Regions from separate parts of the Bradyrhizobium sp. Ken64 genome, predicted to be linked through region 3. Evidence: predicted binding sites of a transcription regulator. Region 3 holds the regulator's gene; each other region holds the start of a gene.
What was found. Region 3 encodes PhoB, which activates phosphate uptake and scavenging genes when phosphate is short. Its sites were predicted from a motif close to TGTCATNNANCTGTCAT; they were not measured.

Region 1 (7,373 bases), on a different contig from region 3:
CGGTCATGCCCGATTTCCAGTGGGTTTGCGGCTGGTTACGTCGAATTCCGGGGACGCGCAATGGCTCGCATGGCGCGCCGCCGTATACTATGTAGAGATATCAACCGGTTCAGCCTCCAAAGGGCCGAATTCGAGGTCAGGCCGGGTGCCGGGAAGCGCCGTGTGAGTATACCGAACATCATTACTTTGGGCCGCATCATGCTGGTCCCGATCATCGTCTGGGCCATCGTGTCGAGCCAAATGGAGGTGGCGTTCGCCGTCTTCCTGATCGCCGGTATCAGCGACGCGGTCGACGGCTTCCTTGCCAAGCGCTTCAACATGACGAGCGAGCTCGGCGCCTTGCTCGACCCGCTCGCCGACAAGGCGCTGCTGGTCTCGATCTACATGGCGCTGGGCATCTGGGGCGCGATTCCGCGCTGGATCGTCATCCTGGTGGTCTCGCGCGACATCATGATCGTCGCTGCCGTGATCATATCGTGGCTGTTCGACCGGCCTGTGGAGATGAAGCCCTCGAAGGTATCCAAGCTCAACACTGTGGCCCAGGTGGCGTTCGCGGCGCTGGTGCTGGCCGCCCTCGCCTTCGGGTTCAAACCCGGTCCGTATGATATAATCCTGATGGGCCTCGTCACGGTCTTCACGCTCTCCTCCGTGTCGCTCTATCTCGTCGAATGGTTGCGGCACATGAGCACGATCGAGGCCAAATGAGTTGGGAAGTGGCCCCGTAAAAGGCCAACTCCCGCTCGATTAAGTCGCATCTCTTTAAACGAAGCCGGCACACCGGCACGGAGCAAAGCAAGCGTGCCAGGCCGCGTTCATCCCCGACAATTGGCGTTTTCGCTTCCGCATGCGGAGAGTCTGAGCCGGGACAATTTCCTCGAAGGCCCCGTCAACGCCGCCGGTCTAGCCCTCATCGACGCCTGGCCGGAATGGCCGAACCGGATCATGTGGCTGGCCGGCCCGGAAGGAAGCGGCAAGAGCCATCTCGCCGCGATCTGGGCAGAGGCTTCAGGCGCCCGCTCGACCACGGCCAATGGGCTGACCGCCGAAGCCGTCCCGGCTGCGCTCGTCACCGGCGCGCTGGTGGTCGAGGATCCCAAGGCCGGGGAATTCGACGAGCGCGCCCTGTTCCATCTGATGAATCTGGCCCGCGAGGACGGCGCCTACGTCCTCTTCACCGGGCGCGAGGCGCCCGCTTCTCTTGAGATCGAACTCGCCGACCTGCGCTCGCGGCTCCGCGCCGTCCCCGTTATCTCGCTGCTGCCGCCTGACGACCAGCTCTTCCGCGGCCTGATCGTCAAATTCTGCGCCGACCGCCAGCTCGCGGTGGACGAGAGCGTGGTCAGCTACCTCGCCACTCGCCTGGAGCGGTCCTCGGCCGCCGCCCGACGGGCTGTGGACCTGCTGGACAGCGAGGCCCTGCGCCTCGGCCGCCCCGTCACCCGGGCCCTGGCGGCCGAGCTGCTCCGGGAAGTCTGACCAAGGCGGCTTGACGCGGCCGGGCGGCGGAACATCAATGTCATCGAAACGTCATCGCTCTAACACATGCTCCCGCGGGTTTTGCGGCTAAGTCGCAAATTGGGGCGAACTGGATGGATCGACTTCTGATGGACTCTGCGCAAGCTATTGAAGTTAAAGAGAAAGCCCCGGAAGCCGAAGGCCCGCCGGCGATCGCGTCGAACCCCGAGCGGTTCATCAATCGCGAGCTCTCCTGGCTGCACTTCAACCGCCGCGTCCTGGAGGAATCGGTCAATCCCAGCCACCCCATGCTGGAGCGGGTACGATTCCTGTCGATTTCAGCGAATAACCTCGACGAGTTCTTCATGGTCCGCGTCGCCGGCATCAAAGCCCAGGTGCGCGAGGGCATTGCCGAGCGCAGCCCCGACGGTCTGACACCATCCGAGCAGCTCGCGCTCATCAACCGGACCGTCTCGCAGCTTGCCTCCGACCAGCAGGCGATCTGGCGCGACCTGCGCGGCACGCTCGCCGACGAGGGCATTGTGCTGGTCGAGGGCAAGGAGGTCACCAAGGCGGAACGAACCTGGGTCGAGGACTACTTCCTCAGCAACGTGTTCCCGCTGCTGACTCCGCTCGCGATCGACCCGGCCCACCCCTTCCCGTTCATTCCGAGCCTCGGCTTCACCATCGCGCTCCAGCTCACGCGCGCCGCCGACGGCAAGCAGATGAACGCGCTGATCCGCATGCCCGGCAAGATCGACCGCTTCATCCGCCTGCCGGCTGACGGCAAGGTGGTCCGGCTGATCTCGCTGGAGCAGGCCACCGCGCTGTTCATCAACCGCCTGTTCCCCGGCTACAATCTGCATGGCCAGGGCGCCTTCCGTGTCATCCGCGACTCCGAACTCGAAATCGAGGAAGAGGCCGAGGATCTCGTCCGCTTGTTCGAGACCGCGCTGAAGCGCCGCCGCCGCGGCTCGGTGATCCGGCTCGAGATCGATGCCAAGATGCCGGAGCAGCTGCGCAGCTTCGTGCAGCACGCGCTATCGACCGCCGACGACGAGGTGTTCCTGGTCGATGGCGTGCTCGCCATGAACGAGCTCTCGCAGCTCACCCGCCTCGACCGGCCCGACCTTGAATTCACCCCTTACGTGCCCCGCCATCCCGAGCGCGTGCGCGAGCAAGGCGGCGACATCTTCGCTGCGATCCGGCAGAAGGATCTCGTCGTTCATCACCCCTACGAATCGTTCGACGTCGTGGTGCAGTTTCTCCAGCAGGCGACGCGCGACCCCGATGTCGTCGCCATCAAGCAGACGCTCTACCGCACCTCGAGCAACTCGCCGATCGTGCGCGCGCTCGTGGAAGCCGCCGAAGCCGGCAAATCCGTCACCGCGCTGATCGAGCTGAAGGCGCGCTTCGACGAAGAGGCCAACATTCGCTGGGCGCGCGACCTCGAGCGCGCCGGCGTGCAGGTCGTCTATGGCTTCCTTGAACTGAAGACCCACGCGAAATTGTCAATGGTGGTGCGCCGTGAAGGCGGCAGCCTCACGACCTACGTCCACACCGGCACCGGCAATTATCATCCGGTGACAGCGCGCATCTACACCGACCTCTCCTACTTCACCTCGGACCCGACCATCGGCCGCGACGCCGCCCGCGTGTTCAACTTCATCACCGGCTATGCCGCGCCGAGCGATCTGGAAAAGATGGCGGTCTCGCCGCTGACCTTGCGCAAGCGCATCATCGAGCACATCCAGGGCGAGACCGCGCATGCGCGGCACGGCCGGCCCGGTGCGGTCTGGATGAAGATGAACGCGCTGGTCGACCCCGACATCATCGACGCGCTCTACGAGGCCTCACAGGCCGGCGTGCAGGTCGAGCTCGTGGTACGCGGTATCTGCTGCCTGCGGCCCGGCATTCCCGGGCTGTCGGAGAACATTCGCGTCAAGTCGATCATCGGACGCTTCCTGGAGCACGGCCGAATCTACTGCTTCGGCATGGGCCAGGGCCTGCCGAGCGCGAAAGCGGCTGTGTATATCTCCTCGGCCGACATGATGCCGCGCAACCTCGACCGCCGCGTCGAGGTGCTGTGTCCGCTGCAAAATCCCACGGTGCATCAGCAGGTTCTCGAACAGATCATGGTTGCGAATCTCAAGGACAATGAACAGAGCTGGCAATTGTTGCCGGACGGGTCCTCAACGCGTATGAAGACCGCGAAGGGCGAGGAGCCTTTCAACGTCCACAACTACTTCATGACAAATCCGAGTCTGTCTGGCCGTGGTAAGTCGCTCAAGGAATCCTCGCCGCGCCGCCTCACGCGCCGTAATGAACGTCATCAATCCTGATCCGGGATCGTCGACGTGAAGCGGCCGCGCAAGCGCGGCTCGAGCGTCGCGGTCATCGACATCGGCTCCAACTCGGTCCGGCTCGTCGTCTACGAGGGACTGACGCGGAGCCTGATTCCGATCTTCAACGAGAAGACGCTGTGCGGCCTCGGGCGCGAGGTGCAGAGCACGGGACTGCTTGCGCCCGACGCCGTCGACAAGGCGCTGACCTCGCTCAAGCGCTTCCGTGCGTTGTGCCGGGTGATGCAGGTCGGACGGGTGTTTGCGATTGCGACCGCCGCCTGCCGCGACGCCTCCAATGGCCCCGACTTCATCGCCAAAGCCGAGCGCATCTGCGCGGTGAAAATCGAGATCCTGTCGGGCTCGCGCGAGGCGCGGCTGTCGGCGCTTGGCGTGATCTCCGGCATCCATCATCCCGACGGCATCGTCGGTGACCTCGGCGGCGGCTCGCTCGAACTGATCGACGTGCGCAAAAACACTGTGCGCAGCGGCGTGACGCTGCCGCTCGGCGGGCTCGCGCTGCAGGACCTCGCGCACAAATCCCTGAAACGCGCCGACCGCATTGTGCGCGAAGCGCTCGACGGGGTGCCGCAGCTCAAGGCAGGGAGCGGCCGCAGCTTCTACGCTGTCGGCGGCACCTGGCGCGCGCTTGCGCGCATCCACATCATCCAGAGCGGCTATCCGCTCCAGGTGATGCACGGCTATTCGATTTCGGCTGCCGAGGCACTCGATTTCTCACGTCGTCTCCGCCGGCTTGCGGCCGCCGGCATGCTCGCCGACATCGAGATCGTCGCCGATGCCCGGCGTCCGCTCCTCACCTATGCGGCGCTGGTGCTCGAGCACATCATCCGGGTGGCGAAGCCGAAGACCATCGTGTTCTCGACCTTCGGCGTGCGCGAGGGCCTGTTGCACGAGAAGCTGCCGGACTCCGAACGCAACAAGGACGGACTGATCTGCGCGGCCGAGGAGCTGAACCAGCTGCTGTCGCGTTCGGCAAGGCACGCGCGCGAGCTGATCGCCTGGACCGACCGCCTCGCGCGCGTGGTGAAGCTGCGCGAGACCGCGGAGGACCGCCGCCTGCGCCACGCCGCGTGCCTGCTGTCCGACATCGGCTGGCGCGTGCATCCCGACCATCGCGGCGAGCAGACGCTGAGCCTCGTCGTCAACGGCAATTTCGGCGCGATCACCCACACCGAGCGCGCCTTCGTCGGCCTGTCCGTGTTCTATCGCTATGCGGGGCTCAGCGAGGAGAACCAGCCGCCGGTCGCCATGCAGGAGCTGCTGACGCCGGCGCAGCTCGAACGCGCCCGCCTGCTGGGCGCGGCCTTCCGCGTCGCGCATCTGATCTCGGCGGCTCGTCCGGGCGTCTTGCCCGCGACGCACTTCCGCAGCGTGGGCCGCAAGCTGTTGCTGGTGTTCGAGCACCGCCTCGGCGATCTCGTCGCGGATCGCGTCGGCAGCCGCTTCCGCGCACTCGCCCGCCTGATCAACCGCGCCGGCTCGATCGTGCGGCGGTGACAAACAGAAGCGGCGCGCAAGGCAACGCTGCCTTGGCCAACGGGCGCTCAATGAACAGGCTGGTAAAGCCACGAAGCGGAACATTCTATCGGAGCGGCTGTTCCCAGCCACAGCGCCCCTCCTGTGCGGGCGATCCGGGTTTTTGACCAGGAGCAGCCATTCGATCGCGGCTGCCCTCCGGCGTGACGATGGCTTTCAGTCCGCCGAGCTCGGAGTCGGTGAGAACAAGCTGCCAACGATAGGCACTGAGCACGTCCTGAACGATGGCGAGGCCAAGGCCGGTACCCTCGCCGCGCTCGTCCAGCCTTGCACCGCGTTCGAGCACGCGGCCGCGTTCGGCGGACGCGATGCCCGGGCCGTCGTCCTCGACCGTGATCGCCGGATTCGCGGTGGCATCCGCGCCGATGCGCACTTGGCTCTTGGCGTGACGGGCGGCATTTTCCAGGAGATTGCCCAGCACCTCGGCCAGATCAGTGCGATCGAGCGGCACGATCGGCTCGCCCGTTATGCAGGTCCTGAATTCAAGCCGCTGCGCAGTGGACGTGCGCGCCAGCGTCAGCATCAGGGACTCGACAAGCGGTCTGAGTGGCGTGGAAACATGGCCGCGCTGTCGTGCCGTCCCCCGCGCCCGGGCACGCGCCAGTTCGCGGTCGACGTGACGGCTCATCGCGTCGCCGACGGATTCGATTGCCTGGGCGACGTCCTGCTCACCTCGCCGACGCAAAATCGCGACATCTGCCGCGAGTGCGGCAAGCGGCGTCTTCAATCCGTGCGCCAGGTCAGCGGCACGGCTGCGCGAACGCTCGATCTCGCGCTCCTGGGCATCGATCAGGCTGTTGACCTCTTCCACCAGAGGCTTCACTTCGGCAGGAACGTCGACGGGGAGATGCTTGCGCTGGCCGGAGCGGACGTCCGCGACACCGCGGCGAAGCGCGTCGAGCGGGCGTAAGCCTAGTCCGACTTGGATCGAGGTGGCCACCGCCAGCACCAGGCTCAGCAGGCCGAGCGCCAGCACCAGATCCTTGGCGAATTGCGCGGCGGCGGCCGACGCGCGGGCGAGATCGCCGGCCACCGCGACGCGCACCGGCGCACGGCGGTCGCTCACGGTAAGCAGCACGCGGCGTTCACTGACCAGGAGCCGCGCGTTCGCGGGGCCAAGGATGACGTGACGGTGCAATTCGCCAGGCGACGGCTCATCCTGCGGCAAGTCCAGCGCCGTGTCCCACAGCGAACGTGAACGCAGCACCTGGCCGTCGTCGTCTGATACCTGCCAATACAAACCCGAAAGCGGGTCTGCAAACCGCGGGTCGGCCGGCGGGCGGCCCACCATCAGCTTGCCCTGCGCATCGACGTCGATACCTGCGAGGAGTTGCTTGAGATAGACGTCGAGGTCGTCGCCGATGGTGCGCGTGACGTGGCGCTCGAACAACAGCGTCAGCCCGGCGCCGGCGATGGTCAGCGCGATCAGGATAGCTACGAATCCGCCAGCGATCAGTCGCAGCCGCAGCGAGCCCCGGCTCACGGCGTCCTCTCCGGTACCAGATAGCCGAAGCCGCGCCTGGTCTCGATCAGATCGGCACCGAGCTTCTTGCGCACGCGGCCGACCAGCACCTCGAGCGCGTTCGACTCATGGTCTTCGCCGTGACCATAGACGTTTTCGTCGAGCTCATGCTGCGACACCACGCGGCCTCGGTGGTGCAAGAGAAAGGCGATCAGGCGGTATTCCAAAGGCGACAACGCGACGGGCACGCCGCGCAGCGTCACCTTCATCTGGCGCTCGTCGAGTTCGACCTCGCCGGCGACAATCTTTGGGGAGGCATGCCCCGCCGCGCGGCGCACGATCGAGCGCAACCGCGCCAGCAATTCCTCCATGCGGAAGGGCTTGGGCAGGTAGTCGTCGGCGCCCGCGTCGATACCGTCGACGCGCTCGGCCCAGCTGCCACGCGCCGTCAGGATCAGCACCGGCATGGACCGTCCGTTCGCGCGCCATCGCTTGAGGACGGCGAGGCCGTCCATGCCGGGCAAGCCGAGATCGAGGACGACGGCGCCGTAGTCCTC
Region 2 (7,373 bases), on a different contig from region 3:
GCTCAGCTTTCCGCCTTGCCTAACCCCCGTCACCTCCGGCATATTCCGCGCCCGGAGGCGGCGTTCCGGATAGGCTCCAGGGAGTGGCTCCAAGGCCTCCGGAAAGCCGAAGCAACAAGGATAGCCACGCGCGTTGTGCGGGCAGGGGGAAAACTGTTTGGCCGATGAGTTCATTCTCGAAACGGAAGGCTTGACCAAGGAGTTCGCGGGCTTCTTCGCCGTCCGCGACGTTGCGCTCAAGGTTCGCCGTGGGAGCATTCACGCGTTGATCGGCCCGAACGGCGCCGGCAAGACGACGTGCTTCAATCTTTTGACCAAGTTCCTCAAACCGTCTGCCGGAAAAATCCTGTACAAGGGGCAGGACATCACCGCGATGGCGCCCGCCGACGTGGCCCGCCTGGGACTGGTTCGCTCGTTCCAGATCTCGGCGGTATTCCCCCATCTCACAGCGCTGGAAAACGTCCGCGTCGCGCTTCAGCGCCAGCACGGCAGCTCCTTCGATTTCTGGCGCTCCAAATCCGTGCTCAACCAGTTCAACGATCGCGCGCGCGAGCTGTTGAACGATGTTGGCCTCAGCGAGTTTTCCAATACGCCCGCGGTCGAGATGCCCTACGGGCGCAAGCGCGCACTGGAGATCGCAACCACGCTCGCGCTCGACCCGGAGATGATGCTGCTGGACGAGCCGATGGCCGGCATGGGCCACGAGGACATCGACAAGATCGCGGCGCTGATCAAGCGCATCTCCGCGAAATACACCATCCTGATGGTCGAGCATAATCTGAGCGTCGTGGCCAATCTCTCCGACATCATCACCGTGTTGACGCGCGGGCAGGTGCTGGCGCAAGGCCATTACAGCGAGCTCACCAAGGACGAACGCGTCAAGGAAGCCTATCTGGGAGCCGGTCATGGCTGAGACTGCAACGGCGGAAGCTCCCGCAAAGGCCGCGAGCGGCGGCAACCTCCTCCAGGTCCGCAACCTGGAAGCCTGGTACGGCGAGTCCCACATCCTGCACGGGATCAGCTTCGACGTGAACGCGGGCGAGGTCGTCACCCTGCTCGGGCGCAACGGCGCCGGCAAGACCACCACGCTGAAGTCGATCATGGGCATCATCGGCAAGCGCACCGGCTCGGTGAAGTTCAACAACCAGGACATCATCCGCACGACCTCGGACAAGATCGCGCGGATGGGAATCGCGTTCTGCCCGGAAGAGCGGGGAATTTTCGCCAGCCTCGATGTCCGGGAGAACCTGCTGCTGCCGCCGGTGGTGCGGCCGGGCGGATTGCCGCTCGAGCAGATATTCGATCTGTTTCCGAACCTGAAGGAACGGCTCAACAGCCAGGGAACCAAGCTCTCCGGTGGCGAGCAGCAGATGCTCGCGATCGCGCGCATCCTGCGCACCGGCGCGAACTTCCTGATGCTGGACGAGCCGACCGAGGGTCTCGCGCCCGTCATCATCCAGCAGATCGGCCACACCATTGCGCGGCTCAAGAAGGAGGGTTTTACGATTCTCCTGGTCGAGCAGAACTTCCGGTTCGCATCCACCGTCGCCGACCGCTATTACGTGGTCGAGCACGGCAAGATCATTGACGGATTTTCCAATGCGGAGCTTGCCGCCAATATGGACAAGCTCCACACGTATCTCGGCGTCTAGAACGGCCAATAAAAAGATTCATAAGGAAGTAGCATGATGACAAAGTCGATTGCGTCGTTTCTGCTCGGCACGGCGCTGGCCGTGACCGCCACCGGTGCAGCTTTCGCGCAGGACAAGACCGTCAAGATCGGCGCGCTGTCCGATCAGTCCGGGCTCTATGCCGACCTCGGTGGACCGGGCTCGACGCTCGCCGCGCAGATGGCCATTGAAGATTCCGGCCTGGCCGCGAAGGGCTGGAAGATCGACATCATCTCGGGTGATCACCAGAACAAGCCCGACATCGGCACCGCGATCGCGCGGCAATGGTTCGACGTCGACAAGGTTGACGTCATCGTCGACGTACCGAATTCCGGCGTGGCGCTCGCGGTCAACAACGTCGTCAAGGAAAAGAACGGCGTCTATATCAACTCGGGTGCTGCGACTTCGGACCTCACCAACGCGCAGTGCTCGCCCAACACGGTGCACTGGACCTACGACACCTACATGCTGGCCCACACCACCGGCCAGGCTCTGGTGAAGGCCGGTGGCGACACCTGGTTCTTCCTGACCGCCGACTACGCCTTCGGCGCGGCGCTGGAGCGCGACACCACCGCGGTCATCACCGCCAACGGCGGCAAGGTGGTCGGCGGCGTCAAGCACCCGCTGAACACGCCGGATTTCTCGTCCTTCCTGCTGCAGGCGCAGGCTTCCAAGGCCAAGATCATCGGCCTTGCCAATGCCGGCGGCGACACCACCAACACGATCAAGCAGGCGGCCGAGTTCGGCATCGTCAAGGGCGGCCAGAAGCTCGCGGCGCTGCTGCTGTTCCTCACCGACGTCAAGGCGATCGGGCTCGAGACCGCTCAGGGCCTCAACTTCACCGAGACCTTCTACTGGGACATGAACGACCAGACCCGGGCGTTCTCGAAGCGCTTCGCCGAGAAGATGAAGAACAACGCGCCGCCCACCATGGTGCAGGCCGGCGTCTATGCGGGCGTGCGTCACTATTTCAAGGCACTGGAAGCGCTCGGCGGCAACCCGCATGACGGCGCCAAGGTGGTCGAGAAGATGAAGTCGATGCCGACGGAAGACGATCTGTTCGGCAAGGGCGAGATCCAGCCCAACGGCCGCACCATCCACAATGCCTATCTGTTCGAGGTGAAGAAGCCCTCCGAGTCCAAGGGGCCGTGGGACTTCTACAAGCTGGTCGGCACGGTGCCGGGCGACCAGGCCTTCACGCCGCTGTCCGAGAGCAAGTGCGCGCTGTTGAAGAAGTAAGATAACCGCCCGCAGGCCATCAGGCTTGCGGGCGACTTTCAGGGAACGCCGAAGGAACCGGGTGCGGGATCGATGCAGGCTCTTTACGCTCAGCTACTGGTGGGACTGATCAACGGCTCGTTCTACGCGCTGCTCAGTCTCGGGCTTGCCGTGATCTTCGGCATGCTCAACATCATCAATTTCGCCCACGGTGCGCTCTACATGATGGGCGCGTTCGTCGCCTACTTCCTGCTGAACATCGGCGGCATCAACTACTGGTGGGCGTTGCTGCTTGCCCCGATCATCGTCGGCATCTTCGGCATGATCCTCGAACGGACCATGCTGCAATGGCTGACGGGGCTCGATCATCTTTACGGCCTGCTCCTGACCTTCGGCATTGCGCTGATCGTGCAGGGCGTGTTCCAGAACTATTTCGGCTCCTCTGGCATGCCTTACGCCATTCCGGACCAGCTCAAGGGCGGCATGAATCTCGGCTTCATGTTCCTGCCCATCTATCGCGGCTGGGTCGTCATCTTCTCGCTGGTAGTCTGCATCGCGACCTGGTTCCTGATCGAGAAGACGCGGCTCGGCGCCTATTTGCGTGCCGCCACTGAAAACCCGACGCTGGTGCGCGCCTTCGGCGTCAACGTGCCGCGCATGATCACGCTGACCTATGGTTTGGGTGTCGGCCTGGCCGCGCTTGCTGGCGTGCTGTCGGCGCCGATCAACCAGGTGCGGCCGCTGATGGGCGCCGACCTGATCATCGTGGTGTTCGCGGTGGTCGTGATCGGCGGCATGGGATCGATCATGGGCTCCATCATCACCGGCTTTGCGCTCGGTGTGATCGAGGGCATGACCAAATATTTCTACCCCGAGGCCTCCAACACCGTCGTGTTCGTGCTGATGGTGCTGGTCCTCTTGGTGAAGCCAACGGGATTGACGGGAAGGGCGGCCTGATATGACAGCCTTGACGGACGACACGCTGCCGGTAACCCCGCGCTCGATCCGCGATGAGATGATCGTGTTCGTGGTGATGGCGCTGCTGCTGGCTTCGGTGCCATTCACGGGAGTCTACCCGTTCTTCGTGATGCAGGCGCTGTGCTTCGCGCTGCTCGCCTGCGCCTTCAATCTCCTGATCGGCTACGGCGGTCTGCTGTCCTTCGGCCATGCGATGTTCTTAGGCACGGCCGGCTATTGCAGCGCGCATGCGCTGAAGGTCTGGGCGCTGCCGCCCGAACTCGGCATCCTCGTCGGCGTCGCCGGTGCCTTCGTGCTCTCGCTCATCACGGGCTATATCTCGATCCGCCGCCAAGGCATCTATTTCTCGATGATCACGCTGGCGCTGTCGCAGCTTTTGTACTTCATCTACCTCCAGGCGCCGTTCACCCATGGTGAAGACGGCATCCAGGGCATCCCGCAGGGACGCATGTTCGGCGTCTTCGATCTGACCAAGCCGACCGTGCTCTACTATGTGGTGCTGGTCGGCTTCCTCGCCGGCTTCCTGCTGATCTTCCGCATCATCAACTCACCGTTCGGCGAAGTCCTCAAGGCGATCCGCGAGAACGAGCCGCGCGCGATCTCGCTGGGTTACCGCACCGATCAGTACAAATTCCTGGCGTTCGTCCTGTCGGGCACGCTGGCCGGCTTTGCCGGTGCGCTGAAAGTCTTCGTGGCGCAGAATGCCTCGCTCACCGACGTGCACTGGTCGATGTCGGGCGAAGTCGTGCTGATGACGCTGGTCGGCGGACTCGGAACCGTGTTCGGTCCCGTGGTCGGCGCCTTCGTGATCATCGCCATGCAGCAATATCTGGCGGGGTTCGGCCAGTGGGTGACCGTGATCCAGGGCTCGATCTTCGTGATCTGCGTGCTCACCTTCCGCCGTGGCGTCATCGGCGAAATCGCGCATTACTTCCGGCGGTCACTGTAAGTCGTTGATATATTGGAAGATGTACTGACGGGCGAAAGCGGTGGATGATCCGGCTCCACGGGCGTGAGGTGGCACGCGCGTGGATCGAAAATGGTCTATGACAGTTTTATGACGGCCCGCTCGGGCCAGGCCATTATCCAACCGGTAGTCTCTCCCCCATGATGCGATTGTTTCGCGCTTTCTTGCCCAAGGAAGAACGGTTCTTCGACCTGTTCGACCGCCACGCCCAGACCGTGATCCAGGGCTCGATCGCGCTCCAGAGCATGCTCAACGGGGGCGAGGAGACGCCGGTCTATTGCCAGCGCGTCAACCAGTTCGAGAACGATGCGGACAATATCACCCGTGAGGTGCTGACCGCGGTGCGCCGCACCTTCATCACCCCGTTCGACCGCGGCGACATCAAGAACCTGATCACCTCGATGGACGACGCCATCGACCAGATGCAGCAGACCGCCAAGGCCGTGATGCTGTTCGAGGTCCGCAGCTTCGAGCCGCCGATGCGGGAGATCGGCGGGCTCCTGATCGAATGCGCCAATCTGGTCGGCCGTGCGCTGCCGTTGATGCAGAAGATCGGTCAGAACGTGGCCATGCTGACCGCGATCACGGAAGAGCTGGGCAAGCTGGAAGGCCGCGTCGACGATCTCCATGATATCGGGCTGAAGGAACTGTTCCTCAAGCATCGCGACGGCAACGCGATGGATTTCATCGTCGGCGCAGAGATCTACGACCATCTCGAGAAAGTCGCCGACCGCTTCGACGACGTCGCGAACGAGATCAACAGCATCGTTATCGAGCAAGTTTAGGGCAGGGGCCACGCCGTGGATGTTGCGTTGGGTCTTCCCGTCCTGGTCGGATTGATCGCCGTCGCGCTGCTGTTCGACTTCCTGAACGGCCTGCACGACGCCGCCAACTCGATCGCGACCATCGTGTCCACCCGCGTGCTGAGGCCGCAATACGCGGTGTTCTGGGCCGCGTTCTTCAATTTTGTCGCCTTCATGGTGTTCGGGCTGCACGTCGCCCAGACCATCGGCACCGGCATCATCGATCCCGCGATCGTGGATGCCCAGGTGATCTTCGCGGCGCTCGTCGGCGCCATCGTCTGGAACCTGGTGACATGGGCGCTCGGGATTCCATCGTCCTCGTCTCACGCGTTGATCGGCGGCTTGTTTGGTGCCGGTGTGGCCAAAGCCGGCCTTTCGGCGGCGGTCTGGAGCGGATTGTCCAAGACGGTGATCGCCATCGTGCTGTCTCCGCTGGTCGGCTTCCTGCTCGCGATGGTGCTGGTTGCGATCGTCTCCTGGGCTTCGGTGCGCTCCACGCCCTTTGCCGTGGATCGCGCCTTCCGCATCCTGCAATTCGCCTCCGCCTCGCTCTATTCGCTCGGCCATGGCGGCAACGACGCCCAGAAGACCATGGGCATCATCGCCGTGCTGCTCTATTCGCAGGGCCAGCTCGGCGGCGAATTCTTCGTCCCCTTCTGGGTGGTGCTCTCGTGCCAGGCCGCGATGGCGATGGGGACCTTGATGGGCGGCTGGCGCATCGTCCGCACCATGGGCCTGCGCATCACCAAGCTGACCCCGATGCAAGGCTTTTGCGCCGAGACCGGCGGTGCCGCGACCCTGTTCATGGCGACCTTCCTCGGCGTTCCCGTCTCGACCACCCACACCATCACCGGCGCCATCGTCGGTGTCGGCGCCGCCCGGCGCCTCTCGGCGGTGCGCTGGAACGTCGCCAGCTCGATCGTCTATGCCTGGGTGATCACGATGCCGGCCTCGGCCATCGTCGCCGCGCTCTCCTGGTGGGCGGTCAAGATCTTCCTCAGGTAACCAGCTTCAGCCCGACGATCCCGGCGACGATCAGCCCGATGCTAGCGAGGCGGAACGCGGTGGCCGGCTCGCCGAACAGGATGATGCCGAGCGTCGCGGTACCGACCGCGCCGATGCCGGTCCAGACTGCATAAGCGGTTCCAATCGGCAGCGATTTGAGGGCGAGCCCGAGCAGGATGATGCTGCCGGCCATGGCGCCAAGCGTGAGGACCGACGGAACGAGCTTGCTGAACCCCTCGGTATATTTGAGGCCGATCGCCCATGAGACCTCCAGCAGACCGGCGACAAACAGGATGCTCCAGGCCATGACGACCCTCCATTCAAGGCAGGGGCGTCCCCGCGACTGGTGTGCTGATAGGAAGGGAAGGCCGTCCCTCCCAGGCCGGATATGGGACTGGCCGGAAGGCTCCGCAATCACCAGATGAGGCTTGATCAGGCTCATTTTCCCTGCCAAACGCTGCCGCAATGTCCGACATCGCCACCACAGCCGAATCGACGGCCCGTTCCTCGCTTGCCGCTGAAGTGTCGCGGCGGCGTACCTTTGCGATCATCTCGCATCCGGACGCCGGCAAGACCACGCTGACCGAAAAGCTGCTGCTGTTCGGTGGCGCCATCAATCTGGCCGGCCAGGTCAAGGCCAAGGGCGAGCGGCGCAACACGCGTTCGGACTGGATGAAGATCGAGCGCGAGCGCGGCATCTCGGTCGTGACCTCGGTCATGACCTTCGAGTTC
Region 3 (7,347 bases):
CCATCAACAACTTCGTGCAGAGCCCCTATGCCTACTGGAAGCAGTTGGCGTGGAGCGGGGCGCTGCTCATCACCCTGACCGTTCTTGCCCTGAATATTGGCGCGCGCATCCTTGGCGCCGAGAGGACCGCAAAATGAGTGATCTTTCATTATCGTCGATGAGCGCGGCCGGGGGTCTGCCGCAGACGGCGGCGCTGCCGGAGGCGCCTCCGAAGGTGACGGTGCGCAACCTGAACTTCTATTACGGCGAGCACCACGCGCTGAAGAACATCAACCTGACGCTCGGCGCCAATCGCGTCACGGCGTTCATCGGTCCGTCGGGCTGCGGCAAGTCGACCCTGCTGCGCATCTTCAACCGGATGTACGACCTCTATCCCGGCCAGCGCGCCACCGGTCAGCTCATGCTCGACCAGACCAACATCCTCGACGGCAAGCTGGACCTCAATCTGCTGCGCGCCCGCGTCGGCATGGTGTTCCAGAAGCCGACGCCGTTCCCGATGACGATCTACGAGAACATTGCGTTCGGCATCCGTCTCTATGAGAAGATCTCGAAGTCCGAGATGGACGGCCGCGTCGAGAAGGCGCTGCGCGGCGGCGCGCTGTGGAACGAGGTCAAGGACAAGCTCAACGCCTCCGGCCTGTCGCTCTCCGGCGGCCAGCAGCAGCGCCTCTGCATCGCCCGCACCGTCGCGGTGCGGCCCGAGGTGATCCTGTTCGACGAACCCTGTTCGGCGCTCGACCCGATCTCGACCGCCAAGGTCGAGGAGCTGATCCAGGAGCTGTCCGAGGACTACACGATCGCGATCGTCACCCATAACATGCAGCAGGCGGCGCGCGTCTCAGACAAGACCGCCTTCATGTATCTCGGCGAGCTGATCGAGTTCGACGATACCAGCAAGATCTTCACGTCGCCGACCGACCGGCGCACGCAGGATTACATCACCGGCCGGTTCGGCTAGGAGACGCGACATGGCTTCCGAACATACCGCAAAGGCTTTCGACACCGACCTCCAGGAACTCACCCGCCTGGTTGCGGAGATGGGCGGGATCGCCGAACGCATGATCGTCGAGTCCGTCGACGCACTGATCCGCCGCGACGTCCCGCTCGGGCAGCGCGTCGTCGCAACCGACACCGAGCTCGACGCGCTGCAGAAGCGCATCGAGGAGCGCGCGGTGCTCACCATCGCCCGCCGCCAGCCGATGGCGGTCGATCTGCGCGAGATCGTTGGCGCCATGCGCGTCGCGACCGATCTCGAGCGCATCGGCGACCTCGCCAAGAACATGGGTAAGCGCGTCGCGGCGCTGGAGACGGACTTCCATCCGCTCAAGCTGTTCCGCGGCCTCGAGCACATGACCGACCTCGTGCAGCAGCAGGTCAAGTCGGTGCTGGACGCCTATGCCGCGCATGATCTGCCAGCGGCGATGGCGGTGTGGAAGGGCGACGAGGAAGTCGACGCCATCTGCACCTCGCTGTTCCGCGAGCTCCTCACCTACATGATGGAGGATCCGCGCAACATCTCGTTCTGTATCCATTTGATGTTCTGCGCCAAGAACATCGAGCGGATCGGCGACCACGCCACCAACATCGCCGAGACCGTGTTCTACATGATCGAGGGCCAGGCGATCACCGACAAGCGGCCGAAGGGCGACATGACGACCTTCGCCAACACGGTACCGAACACTTAAGGAGCGACGACCCGATGGGCGCACGCATTATGGTGGTTGAGGACGAGGAAGCCCTGACCGAGCTTCTCCGCTACAACCTCGAAGGCGACGGCTATGACGTCGAGACGGTGATGCGCGGCGACGACGCCGACACCCGCCTCAAGGAGCACATCCCCGATCTGATCGTGCTCGACTGGATGCTGCCGGGCCTGTCAGGCATCGAATTGTGCCGGCGGCTGCGCACCCGTCCCGAGACCAAGCAGCTCCCGATCATCATGCTCACCGCGCGCGGCGAGGAGAGCGAGCGGGTGCGGGGTCTTGCGACCGGCGCCGACGATTACATCGTCAAGCCGTTCTCGGTGCCGGAGCTGCTGGCGCGCGTGAAGGGCCTGCTGCGGCGCGCAAGCCCGGAGCGGCTCGCCACCGTCCTTGCTTTTGGCGACATCGAGCTCGACCGCGACAAGCGCCGCGTGGCGCGCTCGGGCCGGCCGATCGATCTCGGTCCGACCGAATATCGCCTGCTGGAGTTCTTCCTGGAGCACCCGGGGCGGGTGTTCTCGCGCGAGCAACTGCTCGACAGCGTCTGGGGCCGCGACATCTATATCGACGAGCGCACCGTCGACGTGCATATCGGCCGCCTGCGCAAGCTGCTCAATCTCGGCCGCGAGCAGGACCCGATCCGCACCGTCCGCGGCGCCGGTTACGCGCTGGATGATCGCTTCGCGAAGGCGGAGCAGGTGTAGGGTTGCAGGCTTGAGGTTCTCAGCCGTCATCCCGGACAAGCGAGCGAAGCGAGCGCTGATCCGGGACCCATAACCACAGGGAGTGGTTTGGCGAAGACTCGGAGTGACCCCTTTCGCGCAACAACTGCGTGCTCGGAGTATGGGTCCTGGCTTTCGCCAGGACGACACTACAATTGAACTGTCTTCGCGCGACGACTTGCCGGATTAGCGCGGACCCGGCTTCACCGGTGCGCGGCGCCGATCCGACGCCGGCTGGTACGCGACGCGCGAGTGCTGGGCGCAATAGGGCAGGCCGGACAGCGCCCGTCCACCGCAGAAGAAGAAGTCCGGGCTCGACGGATCGCCGACCGGCCAGTGGCAGGTCGCCTCGTTCAATTCCAGCAGCGACAGCCGCTGGCTCATCGGCACCACGTTGTCGTAGGTGACCGGATCCGGCTCCGCCTCGACCTCAAACGCCTGCGCCAGCGCGGTGTTGCCGCGCGAGATCGGGCGGCTCACCCGCATCATGTGCTGCGCGGGGCGCGCCTTGCGCGGCCGGGGCGCTGCCGATGATGGGCTCTTGGCGCGGCCCGAAAGGCCGAGCCTGTGCACTTTGCCGATCACGGCATTGCGGGTCACATTGCCGAGCTCCGCCGCGATCTGGCTGGCCGAAAGTCCGGCCTCCCAGAGCTTTTTCAGCTGCTCGACGCGATCATCGGACCAGGTCAAAACCGTCATTGCACCCTTTCCCTCGCTGCGCGCCAGCCATCCTGGGGCCTCGCAGCGAATGCCTAAGCCTTCAAAAACCCGTGCCGCCAGAATCCCTTAAGGCTCGCCGGGCGCGTCTTGAACGCCCGAACGTTTACGCCGGTACATAAGGACTTAAAGATCAGAACCACTGCACGAGATGTCGTATCTGACAATCCAAACGCTACAATATGGCGTGACTCCCGCGCAAGAGTCCGCCGACTCGCTTCCACATGTTCCGTGGCTAAATCCCGCAAAATCGGCACCGCAAGACTACGGATTCAGCGTTTCGCGAGGCTTTCCGGGCGGCATTGACACCCGTTTCACCAGGCCTAAGATAGTCGTGCGTGCCGCCCTCAAGAGGCGGCACGTTTCGTTTTCCGGGCCGGTAGATGGTGCGTTGCGCAATGCACGCTCACGCCGTCCGCAACATTCAAGTGACCGTCATGACTAACAGCGCAGCGCCGCATTTGCTCCCCGTTTTCGCCAGGTCCGACCTCGGTTTCGAGCGTGGCGAAGGCTGCTGGCTGATCGCGACCAATGGCGAGCGCTATCTGGATTTCACCTCAGGGGTGGCGGTGAATGCACTCGGCCATGCCCATCCGGCGCTGGTCGCGGCGTTGCAGGAGCAGGCCACGAAGCTCTGGCACATGTCGAACCTGTTCCAGAGCCCGGACGGCGAAAAGCTCGCCGCGCGCCTGTGCAATGAAAGTTTCGCGGATTTCGTGTTCTTCTGCAATTCCGGCGCCGAAGCGCTGGAATGCGTGATCAAGGTCGTGCGCCGCTATCACGCGGCAAAGGGCCATCCCGACCGCTATCGCATGATCACCTTCGAAGGCGCCTTCCATGGCCGCACGCTGGCGACGCTGGCCGCGACGGGTTCGGCAAAATATCTCGAAGGTTTCGGCCCTCCGATGGAGGGCTTCGACCAGGTTGCGCATGGCGATCTCGAGGCGGTGAAAAAGGCGATCGGTCCGCAGACCGCCGGCATCCTGATCGAGCCGATCCAGGGCGAAGGCGGTGTGCGTTCGGCAACGCCCGCCTTTCTGAGGGCGTTGCGCCAGCTCTGCGACGAGAAGGGTTTGTTGCTCGCCTTCGACGAGGTGCAGACCGGCATGGGCCGCACCGGCGATCTGTTCGCGTACCGCCGCCTTGGCGTCGAACCCGACGTGATGTCGCTGGCCAAGGCGCTCGGTGGCGGCTTTCCGATCGGCGCCTGCCTTGCGACCGCGGAAGCGGCGTCCGGCATGACGCCGGGCTCGCACGGCTCGACCTTCGGCGGCAATCCGCTCGCGATCGCCGCTGCGAACGCCGTGCTCGACGTCATGCTCAAGCCCGGCTTCTTCGACCACGTGCAGAGGATGTCGCTGCTGCTGAAGCAGAAACTCGCCTCCGTGATCGACCGTCATAGCGATGTCGTCAGCGAAGTGCGCGGCGAGGGCCTCCTGATCGGCATCAAGGCCGTGGTGCCTTCCGGCGATCTCGTTGCCGCCTTGCGCGCCGAAAAGCTGCTCACCGTCGGTGCCGGCGACAATGTCGTGCGTTTCCTGCCGCCTTTGATCGTCACCGAAGCCGAGATCGAGGACAGCGTCGGGCGGCTCGAGCGCGCCTGCACCGCGTTGTCCGGCAACAAGCGGGCGGCAAGCTGATGAGCAAGTCGCCCGATAAAACACCCAAGAAAACACCGAAGCACTTTCTCGATATCAACGAGCTGCCGCTGTCGGAGCTCAAGCGCATGCTGGCCGCGTCCTCCGCGATGAAGGCGAAGCAGAAGGCGCATCAGCCGGTCAGGCCGCTCGAAGGCAAGACGCTGGCGATGATCTTCGAACGCCCCTCGACGCGGACGCGGGTGTCTTTCGACGTCGCCATGCGCCAGCTCGGCGGCGAGCCCATCATGCTCACCGGCGCCGAGATGCAGCTCGGCCGCGGCGAGACCATCGCCGACACCGCGCGCGTGCTGTCGCGCTATGTCGATGCCATCATGATCCGCATCCTCAATCACGATGCGCTGCTGGAGCTCGCGGCGAACGCTACCGTCCCCGTCATCAACGGCCTGACGCGGCGCTCGCATCCCTGCCAGGTGATGGCGGACCTCATGACCTACGAGGAACATCGCGGCCCGATCGAGGGCAAGACCGTGGCCTGGACCGGCGACGACAACAACGTGCTCGCCTCCTGGGCGCACGCCGCCGAGCGCTTCAAGTTCCAGCTCAATGTCGCGACGCCTCCGGAGCTCGCGCCGAAAAAGGCGATGCGCGACTTCATCAAGGCGACCGGCGCGCCGATCATGCTCGGAACGGATGCCGAAGCCGCCGTGCGCGACGCCGATTGTGTCGTGACCGACACCTGGGTGTCGATGGGCGACAAGGAAGGCGAGCACCGCCATAACGTGCTCAAGCCCTATCAGGTCAATGCCCAGCTGATGTCGCTGGCCAAGCCCGATGCGCTGTTCATGCACTGCCTGCCCGCCCATCGCGGCGAGGAGGTCACCGACGAGGTGATCGACGGTCCGCAATCCGTCGTGTTCGACGAGGCCGAAAACCGCCTGCACGCGCAGAAGGGCATTCTGGCCTGGTGCTTCGACGAGGTGAAGTGATCTCGCTGGAATCCCGGCGGCCACCTCACATATGATCGTCGTCCCGGACAAGCGCAGCTTCTGGCAACGCGCAGCGTTGTCCAGAACGGAGCGCCGATCCGGGACCCATAACCACAGGAAGTCGTTTGGCGAGGATTCGGAGTTGTCATCTCGCGCAGTAGCGTAATCCTGTGGTTATGGGTCCCGGATCTGCGCTAGCGCTTGTCCGGGACGACACCGAGGTTGAGGTTGCTTCGTACAGTTCCCCAACCCCCCTTCCAATTCCGCCTTCCGACCCCAGATAAGCGCCATGGTTTCCCAATCCCCTGACATGAAAACCGGGCCCGAAGGCCCGGTTCGCGCGCCATCCGCGGTTCCGATCGATGACGCCGTGCTGCCCTACGAGGTCGACGCGCTCGACGTGCGCGGTCGGCTGGTGCGGCTTGGTTCGGCGCTCGACGAGATCCTGACCAAGCACGATTATCCCGCGCCGGTCGGCAAGCTGCTCGGCGAGGCCATCGTGCTGACTACGCTGCTCGGCTCCTCGCTGAAATTCGAGGGCCGCTTCATCCTCCAGGCGCAGACCGACGGTCCGGTGTCGTTCCTGGTCGTGGATTACCAGGCGCCGGATCGCCTGCGCGCCTATGCGCGCTACGACGCCGCGCGCCTCGGCGAAGTCCAGGATTCCGGCAAGACTTCCGGCGCGCTGCTGGGCCACGGTCATCTCGCCATGACCATCGACCAGGGTCCCGACATGAGCCGCTACCAGGGGCTGGTCGCGCTCGACGGCGGCAGCCTGGAAGATGCCGCTCACGAATATTTCCTGCGCTCCGAGCAGATCCCGACCCGCGTGCGTCTTGCCGTCGGCGAGGAATGGCGTTCGAATGACGGCGGCAAGCATCGCTGGCGTGCCGGCGGCATGCTGATGCAATTCCTGCCGAAGGCGCCCGAGCGCGCGCGGCAGGCCGATCTGCATCCCGGCGACGCGCCCGAGGGCGTCGAGGTCCATGCCGTCGCTGAGGACGATGCCTGGGTCGAGGCGCGCTCGCTGATCGAAACCGTCGAAGACGTCGAGCTGATCGATCCCGAGCTGTCCGGTGAGCGGCTGCTCTACCGCCTGTTCCACGAACGCGGCGTGCGCGTGTTCAATCCGCTGCCCTTGAAGGCGCAATGCTCCTGTTCGCGCGATGCGGTGGCATCGATGCTGAAGAGCTTTTCGTCCGACGACCGGGCCGCCATGGTCAAGGACGACAAGGTCGTCGTGACCTGCGAGTTCTGCAGCTCGGTGTACGAGTTCACACCGGATGAGGCAGGCGTCGAGGACGCGTGAGACGTTAGCCCGTAGCTGTAGCCCGGATGGAGCGGAGCGCAATCCGGGGCCACTCGCGCCGTGTTTCGCACCTTCCCGGATTACGCTTGCGCTCCATCCGGGCTACGGGACCTCGCCTGTGTCGCGCCTCTGTCAATCCGCCCGCGTAAAAATATTCCACTTTACCGAAATTCGGAAATGGCGTATGTGTCGCCCATCCCGGCTCATCCTTGAGGGGCGATCTTGTGGTCGTCACGTTCGCGAGCCGGGCTTGCGGTGGACGCGGCAGCGTTCGGGTGCGAAAGGCGTGGGCAGGGCGGATTGCTCTCC

Region 1: the regulator PhoB is predicted to act here: its motif matches at 1,515-1,531, upstream of AC0L2F_RS29015 (RNA degradosome polyphosphate kinase).
Region 2: the regulator PhoB is predicted to act here: its motif matches at 4,913-4,929, upstream of AC0L2F_RS12020 (DUF47 domain-containing protein).

Annotation. Positions count from the first base shown of each region.
Region 1 covers NZ_JBVVPA010000022.1:53,888-61,260, forward strand. The annotation lists gene purM (phosphoribosylformylglycinamidine cyclo-ligase) at 1-7, opposite strand, end outside; gene AC0L2F_RS29005 (CDP-alcohol phosphatidyltransferase family protein) at 163-705, shown strand; gene AC0L2F_RS29010 (P-loop NTPase family protein) at 799-1,476, shown strand; gene AC0L2F_RS29015 (RNA degradosome polyphosphate kinase) at 1,605-3,797, shown strand; gene ppx (exopolyphosphatase) at 3,813-5,315, shown strand; gene AC0L2F_RS29025 (sensor histidine kinase) at 5,401-6,837, opposite strand; gene AC0L2F_RS29030 (response regulator transcription factor) at 6,834-7,373, opposite strand, start outside.
Region 2 covers NZ_JBVVPA010000005.1:339,846-347,218, forward strand. The annotation lists gene AC0L2F_RS11995 (ABC transporter ATP-binding protein) at 158-913, shown strand; gene AC0L2F_RS12000 (ABC transporter ATP-binding protein) at 906-1,652, shown strand; gene AC0L2F_RS12005 (ABC transporter substrate-binding protein) at 1,686-2,909, shown strand; gene AC0L2F_RS12010 (branched-chain amino acid ABC transporter permease) at 2,982-3,845, shown strand; gene AC0L2F_RS12015 (branched-chain amino acid ABC transporter permease) at 3,847-4,815, shown strand; gene AC0L2F_RS12020 (DUF47 domain-containing protein) at 4,974-5,618, shown strand; gene AC0L2F_RS12025 (inorganic phosphate transporter) at 5,634-6,641, shown strand; gene sugE (quaternary ammonium compound efflux SMR transporter SugE) at 6,634-6,948, opposite strand; gene AC0L2F_RS12035 (peptide chain release factor 3) at 7,107-7,373, shown strand, end outside.
Region 3 covers NZ_JBVVPA010000056.1:284-7,630, forward strand. The annotation lists partial or broken gene AC0L2F_RS35430 (ABC transporter permease subunit) at 1-137, shown strand, start outside; gene pstB (phosphate ABC transporter ATP-binding protein PstB) at 134-958, shown strand; gene phoU (phosphate signaling complex protein PhoU) at 969-1,685, shown strand; gene phoB (phosphate regulon transcriptional regulator PhoB) at 1,700-2,407, shown strand; gene AC0L2F_RS35450 (GcrA family cell cycle regulator) at 2,612-3,124, opposite strand; gene AC0L2F_RS35455 (aspartate aminotransferase family protein) at 3,580-4,782, shown strand; gene argF (ornithine carbamoyltransferase) at 4,782-5,729, shown strand; gene AC0L2F_RS35465 (Hsp33 family molecular chaperone) at 6,019-7,038, shown strand.